One region of the Pseudarthrobacter sp. R1 genome, then DNA from elsewhere that is predicted to be linked to it. Evidence: riboswitches for the same ligand, from Rfam matches in the RefSeq annotation. Region 1 holds a riboswitch; each other region holds the start of a gene.

Evidence for each region. Region 1 has a riboswitch for S-adenosylmethionine ahead of M8J71_RS03480 (DUF1737 domain-containing protein). Riboswitches for the same ligand answer to the same signal wherever they lie in the genome.
Region 2: another riboswitch for S-adenosylmethionine. It lies ahead of M8J71_RS05290 (bifunctional o-acetylhomoserine/o-acetylserine sulfhydrylase); the one in region 1 lies ahead of M8J71_RS03480 (DUF1737 domain-containing protein).
Region 3: another riboswitch for S-adenosylmethionine. It lies ahead of M8J71_RS14480 (aminotransferase class V-fold PLP-dependent enzyme); the one in region 1 lies ahead of M8J71_RS03480 (DUF1737 domain-containing protein).
Region 4: another riboswitch for S-adenosylmethionine. It lies ahead of M8J71_RS19755 (cobalamin-independent methionine synthase II family protein); the one in region 1 lies ahead of M8J71_RS03480 (DUF1737 domain-containing protein).

Annotation. Positions count from the first base shown of each region.
Region 1 is NZ_JAMKFI010000004.1:83,389-85,580, reverse strand. Features, by position in the region: gene opgC (OpgC domain-containing protein) at 1-764, opposite strand, end outside; SAM riboswitch class IV at 1,057-1,171, shown strand; partial or broken gene M8J71_RS03480 (DUF1737 domain-containing protein) at 1,185-1,463, shown strand; gene M8J71_RS03475 (rhodanese-like domain-containing protein) at 1,460-1,870, shown strand; gene M8J71_RS03470 (O-succinylhomoserine sulfhydrylase) at 1,871-2,192, shown strand, end outside.
Region 2 is NZ_JAMKFI010000005.1:242,711-244,902, reverse strand. Features, by position in the region: gene M8J71_RS05290 (bifunctional o-acetylhomoserine/o-acetylserine sulfhydrylase) at 1-1,274, opposite strand, end outside; SAM riboswitch class IV at 1,318-1,433, opposite strand; gene M8J71_RS05285 (VOC family protein) at 1,598-2,192, shown strand, end outside.
Region 3 is NZ_JAMKFI010000008.1:788,390-790,581, reverse strand. Features, by position in the region: gene hisN (histidinol-phosphatase) at 1-393, shown strand, start outside; SAM riboswitch class IV at 1,085-1,198, shown strand; gene M8J71_RS14480 (aminotransferase class V-fold PLP-dependent enzyme) at 1,235-2,192, shown strand, end outside.
Region 4 is NZ_JAMKFI010000009.1:521,411-523,602, reverse strand. Features, by position in the region: gene M8J71_RS19765 (adenylosuccinate synthase) at 1-502, opposite strand, end outside; partial or broken gene M8J71_RS19760 (carboxypeptidase) at 764-947, opposite strand; SAM riboswitch class I at 1,035-1,141, shown strand; gene M8J71_RS19755 (cobalamin-independent methionine synthase II family protein) at 1,153-2,192, shown strand, end outside.

The sequences.
Region 1 (2,192 bases):
TCCCGCAGTTCGCCGGCGCGGGGAACTGTGTTGACGGCAGCGCCACCGGCTGTGTCGTCGTGGAAGGCGGTCAGGCCCACCCAATCCACCGCATCGTCCCCGGGATAGTAGGGTTCGTAGGCCGCGTCCGAGCCGTTCCAGACGCCGTCGCCGTTACTATCTAGCAGCGCGAACCCATCGCTTCCCTGTGCAGGCGCATTCCGGTTCCGGTCGAACGGATAATCCGTGCCCAGGTACGGTTCCCAGACCATCACAGTGCCCCCGCCGCCGTCGACCTCCCGGAACGCCGCCGTCACGGTCTGGAATGCTGCGCGGTAGGCAGCCGGCTGCTGGCCCCACTCAACCCAGCTCGCATTCATGTCCGGGGCAAACCGGACCAGCAGCTGCCCTTTGAAACTGGACGCAAGCTCCAACACCCGTTCGGCGAAGGGCCTCGCAGCGGCGGCGTCGATCTGGTCCAGCGGCATCGTGGGCTTCACGGTGAGCATCGCGTGGGCACCCTGCAGGGAGGACTGTTCCAGGAATCCCTCGATGTCGTTTTGCTCTGATGAGCGGTAGGGAAACGCTATGTCGTGGCCCAAAATGGCCGGCGAGGCACCCAGCCGGTCGGTGAAACCGGCGGCGGAGTCCTCACCCCATTCAAGGACGGCGCCCAGCAGCGGCTTTCCCTCTTCCGGGAAACTCCGCGCGGCCTGGGCCGACCCTGCAGGCAGCACCACAGCCACGAGGGCAATCAGCAGTGTGGCAAGGAGCGCCCCAACCACGCGCAGTTGGGGTACCCCGTAAAGGCCGGCAGGGTGCTGTGGCCCGGCAGATCGCGTGCTGATGGGGACCCCCGGTGCTGGTTCTGATGATGGGGCACTGCCCCGTAAGAAACTGTATCTGGCGGTGCGTCCGCAAAAGGCCAGAAAACGCCAACCACCTGCGGTGATGCCGCTGCCGTCGGTTTCTCCGGCGTCATGGAAACCGCTGCCTGCTGCACGGTGCCCCGTTCAGTTACGGAACATGACGACGGCGGCCGTGCGGCCCTGCGCGCCAAGTGTTACGTTTCTGGGGAGTAATGAGTACCGGCACCAAGCCCTGACTGGCCGGTCGGCAACCCTCCTTTCGCGGCGGGGTGCCTCAGGTGAATACTCGGCATATCGACCGATTCGAGTTGCAAGCGTGAGAGAAGGAGATCCGTCGTGTCCGACGCACCTGCCCCTGAAGAAAGACTTTCCTACCGGCTTGTCACCGGACCGGATGACAGGTCCTTTTGCGAACGGATTTCCGCTGCCTTGGCCGAAGGCTAGTTCCTCCACGGCAGCCCGGCTGCAACGTCCAACGGCGGCCAGGTGATCGTGGCGCAGGCATTGGTCCTGCCGGCGGCCATCGCTTCCGCCGACGCCGCCGTCGCCACCGCAGTGGATAACCTCGAATCCGCAGGCGAAGACCTCGAGTTCGACGGCGAGGGCCACGCATGAGCTACGCCGGAGACCTGACGCCCCAGGAGGCGTGGGAAAAGCTGGAGCAGGGAGCCATCCTGGTGGATGTCCGCACTGAGGGCGAGTGGGCCCATATCGGCATCCCCGACACAAAGGCCACCGACAACGATCCGCTGTTCATCCAGTGGACGTTCCCCGGCGGCATTCCCAACCCTGATTTCATTAGCTCCCTGAGCCAGCAGGCGCCAGAGGATCCGTCTACCGAACTGGTATTCCTGTGCCGCTCCGGGCAGCGTTCCATCGCGGCCGCCATTGCCGCCACCCAGGCCGGCTACACCTCCTACAACGTGCTGGAGGGCTTTGAAGGCGAGCCGGACCGTTACGGCGAACGCACCGTCAACGGCTGGAAGAACCGCGGACTGCCCACCAACCTCGGAAAGAATTAAGTGACCTTCAACGAAGACGCCGCCGGCTGGAGCCCCGACACCCAGGCCGTGCGCGGCGGGCTGGACCGCACCAACTTCCAGGAAACCAGCGAGGCTGTATTCCTGAACTCCGGGTTCGTGTATGAATCCGCCGCCGCTGCCGAACGCGCCTTCACGGGCGAGGACGAGCGCTTTGTGTACTCCCGCTATGGCAATCCCTCGGTTGCCACCTTCCAGGAGCGCCTCCGCCTCCTTGAGGGAACCGAGGCGTGCTTTGCGACGGCGTCCGGCATGTCCGCCGTCTTTACCGCCCTGGGTGCGTTGCTGGCTGCCGGCGACCGCG
Region 2 (2,192 bases), on a different contig from region 1:
AGGATGTCATCGATGTGCTCGATCCCCACGGACAGCCGCACCAGGCCGGGGTTTACGCCGGCAACCACCTGCTGCTCCGGTGAGAGCTGGCTGTGGGTGGTCGACGCTGGGTGGATCACCAGGGAACGGACGTCACCGATGTTTGCCACGTGGGAGTGCAGCTCCAGCGCGTCCACAAAGCGCTTGCCCGCCTCCGCGCCGCCGGCGAGGTTGAACGACACAATGGCGCCGGTGCCCTTGGGGCCGTACTTGCGTCCGCGCTCGTACCAGGGGCTGGACGGCAGCCCGGCGTAGGCGACGGATTCGACGTCGTCACGCGCTTCCAGCCATCGGGCAACTTCCAGGGCATTGGCCACGTGCCGTTCCACCCTCAGGCTCAGCGTCTCCAGTCCCTGGGCGATAAGGAAGGCGTTGAAGGGCGACACTGCCGAGCCAAGGTCGCGCAGCAGCTGCACCCGGGCCTTCAGGATGTAGGACAGGTTGGCACCCAGGGCACCTTCGGCGCCAAGGTCCCGGGCGTAAACCAGCCCGTTGTAGGTGGGGTCCGGGGTGTTGAAGCCGGGGAATTTGGCGGGGTCCTTGGCGAAGTCGAACTTTCCTGAGTCCACGATCACGCCCGCAATGGCAGAACCATGGCCGCCCAGGTATTTGGTGGCCGAGTGCACCACGACGTCCGCACCCCATTCCAGCGGGCGGATCAGGTACGGGGTGGACAGGGTGTTGTCCACAATCAGGGGAACCCCGGCCTCGTGCGCAACCTGGGACACGCCTTCGATGTCCAGGACGTCCTGCCGCGGGTTGGAGACCACCTCGCCAAAGAACAGCTTGGTGTTGGGCTGCACTGCGGCACGCCACTGGTCCAGGTTGTCCGGGTCCGCCACAAACGTGACGGAGATGCCGAACTTCTTCAGCGTGTGGGCGAAGAGGTTGTAGGTGCCGCCGTACAGGCTGGGGCTGGCAACGATATGGTCCCCCGACTCGGCGATGTTCAGGACCGCGAAAGTTTCAGCGGCCTGGCCGGAGCTGAGCAGCAGGGCTCCAAGACCGCCTTCGAGGCTTGCGATCCGCTGTTCCACGGCTTCCTGTGTGGGGTTGCCGATCCTGGTGTAGATGGGCGCCAGTTCAGCAAGGGCAAAGCGGTTCGCTGCGCTCTCGGCGCTGGGAAACACAAAGGACGTGGTTTGGTAAATGGGGAGGGCACGGGCACCCGTGGCAGCGTCTGGCTCCTGCCCTGCGTGGATCTGGCGGGTTTCGAAAGACCATCCGTTGGACAATTAAGGCTCCTTTGACTTGGGCCCGGCATGCTCGAAGCACCGCGGGCCGCGCTTGCCATCCAGCCGTTGCCGGACAGCCAGGTCCTCACCCGGGGCACCCCACCGCGGATGGAGGGTTGCCGGCCAGCGAGCCGGGGCTTGGCGCTGGCGCTCATGACCTGAGCTCAGTGTAGGAACAGGACGCAGTGGTTGACAGGATTATGACGAACATAGTCCTCTTGACTGCCGGCAGCGGGGCCTTGGATTGATGCCGTTTCGGAACTGAAATCCCAGTAAGGCTACCCTTAGCTGAGAGCCCGATCACAAAGTGCCAAGATGTTGCCATGCGCATGGATCACGTCTCTTACGCCTGTGAACACGATGGCCTGGCTGCCACCACCGAACGTATTTCCTCTGCCCTCGGCGTTGAGGCAGTGAAGGGTGGAATACACCCGCGGTTCGGGACCCGGAATATGATCATCCCGCTCGCCGGGCACAAGTACCTCGAAGTCGTCGAGGTCCTGGACCACCCCGCCTCGGACAAGGCTCCCTTCGGCCAGGCAGTGCGTGCACGGTCTGCAGCCGGGGGCGGTTGGATGGGCTGGTGCGTGGAGGTTGACGACCTCGTTCCCTTTGAAGAACGGCTCGGACGCGCCGCTGTCAACGGAAACCGCAAGTTTCCTGACGGCCGCGAACTGGTTTGGAAGCAGATCGGTATCCTGGGGTTGATTGCCGACCCGCAGGTTCCGTACATGCTCAAGTGGGAGGGCGACCCGTCGCTGCACCCGTCCAACGCCTATGAGAGCAACGTTAAGATGAGCTGTCTGACCATTGCAGGCTCGGCAGCACGGGTTACCGAGTGGCTGGGCGAGCCGGTGGAGAAGCCGCTCGAAGACGTTGCCGTGGAATGGGTGGCACCACACGGGACCCCCGGAATCC
Region 3 (2,192 bases), on a different contig from region 1:
CGTTCGCTGGCTGCTGCCACCCGGCTCCGCGTCTCGAATGTCGCCAACCTTTCGGACGCTTCGCTGTCCTATTCCAGCCTGGGCGGGTGGAAGGAACGCGGGAACCTGGACAACTTCCTGGGCCTCACCGAGGACGTGTGGCGGACCCGGGCTTTCGGCGATTTCTGGTCCTACTGCATGGTGGCTGAAGGCGCCGTGGACATCGCCTGCGAACCCGAGCTCAACCTTTACGACATGGCGGCACTCGTGCCGATCGTCGTTGAAGCGGGTGGCCGCTTCACCTCCCTCGAAGGAGAGGACGGGCCGTTCGGCGGCAACGCACTGGCCACCAACTCCATCCTGCACTCCGAGGTGCTCCGCAGGCTGAACCCCGACCTGGACGACCTTCCCTAGGGTCCTTCACCGAAGAATCAGCGGCGGGGGGCCCCCCAAAAAGGAGCCCCCCCCCGCGTTTTTCGGCCCAACGCAAGCTTTTTTAAAGGGTGACAAAAAGCAGAAACAATTTGTCTGCGCTTTCGCACTCTCCGCCCCCCTGTCCCCGCTTACCACCACGACACGGGGTCCCGCGGCAACCCGCTGGGTGCTCGCCGCCCGCACCCCCCCCCCGGCAACGCCGTACCCTCCCCCCCGGTGACTCCGGGGTCCCCCCGCCCAACACGCCCCACGCCTACCGCATGGCCAGCCACTACACGCGCTTCCTCAACTGGATGACGCCCGGCGGCGCCGAGGCCTACTACGAGCGCGTCGGCACGCCCATCGACTCCCACATCCCGCACGACAGTTCCGTGCGTGGTCTGGGGGCTCGGGGGTTATAAAAGGAGGCGAGGGCGGGGCGGGCCCGTCGGCGCCCACCCCCCCCCCCCCCACCCCCTTCCGCCCCCCGGGGGTCCCCCGCGGCCCACCCCCCGCCCGGCCCGCCTTCCTCGAGGCCCCTACACAAAAGAACGGGGGGGGGCCCCCCCAAAAGGGGGGCGCCCGCCGTCGTTTCTTCGGCCAAAGCAGCACTTTTCAGCAGGCGTAACAAAGTGCTTAACATTTGTGCCGGCTTCGAACCTTCCTGCCCCATGTCCTACGCTCTTAACCAGGTCACGAGTGCCAGCGCGAAACCCCGGTTTGCTGGCCGGCAACCCTCCAACCGCGGTGGGGTGCCCCGGGTGACGACCAGGCCGGTCCGGAACGGATGCGGCAAGCGCGGATTCCCGGAGCAGGGAGTCCTTTTCGAAGTGAGGTCTCTGTGACAACTGCCACCGTCTCCCCCAACGCCGCCGCCCAGCCCATCCAGGCTGAAGCTGCTGCCCTTTTTGATGCCCGCCGTACTGTTGCCGGCCGTCCCCTTGCTGCCGTCACAGGCGCGGAAATCCAGGCGCCCCTGATCTCCGGCGGCCACGTCCGGTACGCAAACCTCGACTATGGTGCCTCGGCTCCAGCCCTCTCCGTGGTCTCGGCCTACCTCAACGAGATCCTGCCCTTCTACGCGAGCGTCCACCGCGGCGCCGGCTACGCGTCCCAGATCAGCACGTCCGTCTACGAGAACGCCCGCAGCATTGTCCGGGACTTTGTGGGCGGCCGCCCTGACGACTCGGTGATATTCACCCGCAACACCACCGATTCCCTCAACCTGCTGGCGGGCTGCCTGCCCGCGACGGACGGACGTCCGGACGGCGACGTCCTATACCTGGACATCGAACACCACGCGAACCTGCTGCCGTGGCAGGGTGTCCCCCACCGGAGCATCGTTGCCGCTGACACCATCGCCGGGACCATCGAGTCCGTGCGCGACGAGCTGGAGCAGGGCGGCGTGAGCCTGCTCGCCGTCACCGGCGCCTCCAACGTCACCGGTGAGATTCTTCCCATCCGGGCCCTCGCCGCGCTCGCCCACGAACACGGCGCACGGATTGTGGTTGACGCGGCCCAGCTTGCGCCGCACCGCCGCGTGAACATCGCCGCGGACGGCGTCGACTACCTCGCCTTCTCCGGCCACAAGCTTTACGCGCCGTTTGGTACCGGTGTACTGGTGGGACGCGCCGACTGGCTCGACGCCGGAACGCCCCACCTCGCAGGCGGCGGCGCCGTCAAGGAAGCCAGGCTCGACGGCGTCAGCTGGGCCACCGGCCCTGCCCGCCATGAGGCCGGCTCGCCGAACGTCCTTGGCGCAGCTACGCTGGCCCGCGCCACACAGGTGATCGCCGGCC
Region 4 (2,192 bases), on a different contig from region 1:
TCTTCTGGCGCAGCGAACCTTCCACCTTCTGGCGGAGGATTGACTCGTCAAACACGTCCTGGACCCGGATGCCCAGGCGGGCCACCTTGTCCATGTAGGCGGGGCCGATGCCGCGGCCCGTGGTCCCGATGGCGCGGCTGCCGAGGAAGCGCTCCGTCACCTTGTCCAGCACCTGGTGGTAGGGAGCAACAAGGTGTGCGTTCGCGGAGACGCGAAGCTTTGAAGTGTCGGCGCCGCGGGCCTGGAGGCCTTCGATTTCCTGGAAGAGTGCCTCGAGGTTAACAACGCAGCCGTTGCCGATGATGGGTACCGCGTTGGGGCTGAGGATGCCTGCCGGAAGCAGCTTGAGTTCGTATTTTTCACCGCCTACGACGACGGTGTGCCCGGCGTTGTTTCCGCCGTTGGGTTTGACGACGTAGTCAACGCGGCCGCCCAGCAGGTCGGTCGCCTTGCCTTTTCCTTCGTCGCCCCACTGGGCTCCTACGATCACAATTGCTGGCATGGGATCCTCCCCCATTCGTTCGGGCTGCCCGTGCCATGCCACAACGTGGCGGCCTGGTGCAGCGCCGTTCATGAGAATGCCCCGAATGGACCGGCCTTCGCTGGTCCGCGGGCGGCACAGCGACGCAAGAGTTCCGGGGCTCTTACCACCCAAGTTTAGCCGATGAGCGACTTTGTCCACTCGTTGGGCCGCCGCGGTCCTTCTTGCAGGGTAAAGGACTCCTGCGCGGCAAAGGACCGCGGCGGACTGTCAGCGGTGATGCTACTCGTCGTCAGCTTCCTCGCCCGGGCGGGAGGTCTGGGTGGCGAGGCTGTCCCAGAAGGAGGTGTCGGCGTCGGCAATTGATCCGTCAGCGATTGCTGCGGGCGGTTGCGGTAAGGGTGGTGACCGTCTGCTTGATCAATTATCCGTTGCTCCGGAGCCCCAGGGCGTAGCCGTCCAGGTACGTTTGAAAGCTCCGCCCCTCGTTTCCCCGCCGACATAATCCGACAGCGGATTTGCTCCCGGGCGTACCGGTGCATTTAAGTGAGAGTACCCATCCGGAGCGGCCGAGAGACCTGGATCGATGACGCCGCAGCAACCCCACATAGTGCAGGTACGTCCTGCCTGCGAAGGTGCTACTGCCAGGACCGATGGAAAGGAAATCCAGCATGTCCCTGAACACAGACCACATCCGCGCCACCCACGCCGGATCGTTGCCGCGCACCCCTGAACTGATCGCAGCCAACGCCGCCCGCGAAGAGAACCCTGCCGATGTTGACGGCTACAACGAACTCCTTGCCGCCTCCGTGGTGGACCTGGTCCAGCGCCAGCAAAGCCTGGGCATCGACATTCCCAACGACGGCGAATACGGGCACGCGATGTCCGCCGCTGTGGACTATGGCGCATGGTGGTCCTACTCGTTCGCGCGCATGGGCGGGCTGGAACTGGACAACGACGCCAAGTGGGCGGTTGAACCGAAAGAATCCACCCCTGGCAACGTCCAGCTCACCGGCTTCATCCACCGCCGCGACCGCACCGACTTTGCAGAGGCCTACAACGATCCCACCAGCGGCATCTTCACCGGTGGCCCCAAGCCGTTCCCCAAGGTCACTGGACCGCTCGTCTACACCGGCCAGGACGCCGTCGCCTCCGACGTCGCAAACCTGAAGGCAGGCCTGGCCGCCGCCGGACTGAAGGAAGGGTTTGTTGCGGCACTCTCCCCCGGCAGCGCCTCACGTATCACCAATGAGTACTACGCCACGGAGGAGGAATACATCTACGCCTGCGCCGATGCGCTCCGTGAAGAGTACAAGGCCATCATCGACGCCGGCCTGATCCTCCAGATCGACGATCCCTCCATCGCCGAGAACTGGGACCAGATCAGCCCCGAGCCGAGTGTGGCCGACTACCTGAAGTTCACGCAGATCCGCGTGGAAGCCCTGAACTACGCCCTCCGCGGCCTTCCCGAGGAGCAGGTCCGGTTCCACCTCTGCTGGGGCTCCTGGCACGGCCCGCACACCACGGACCTCCCCCTTGCGGACCTGGTGGACACGATGCTGCAGATCAACGCCGGCGGCTACTCCTTCGAGGCTGCCAACGTCCGCCACGAGCACGAGTGGCGGGTCTGGGAGGACACTAAGCTCCCCGAGGGCAAGGTCATCATCCCGGGCATCGTCTCGCACGCCACCAATGTGGTGGAGCACCCGGA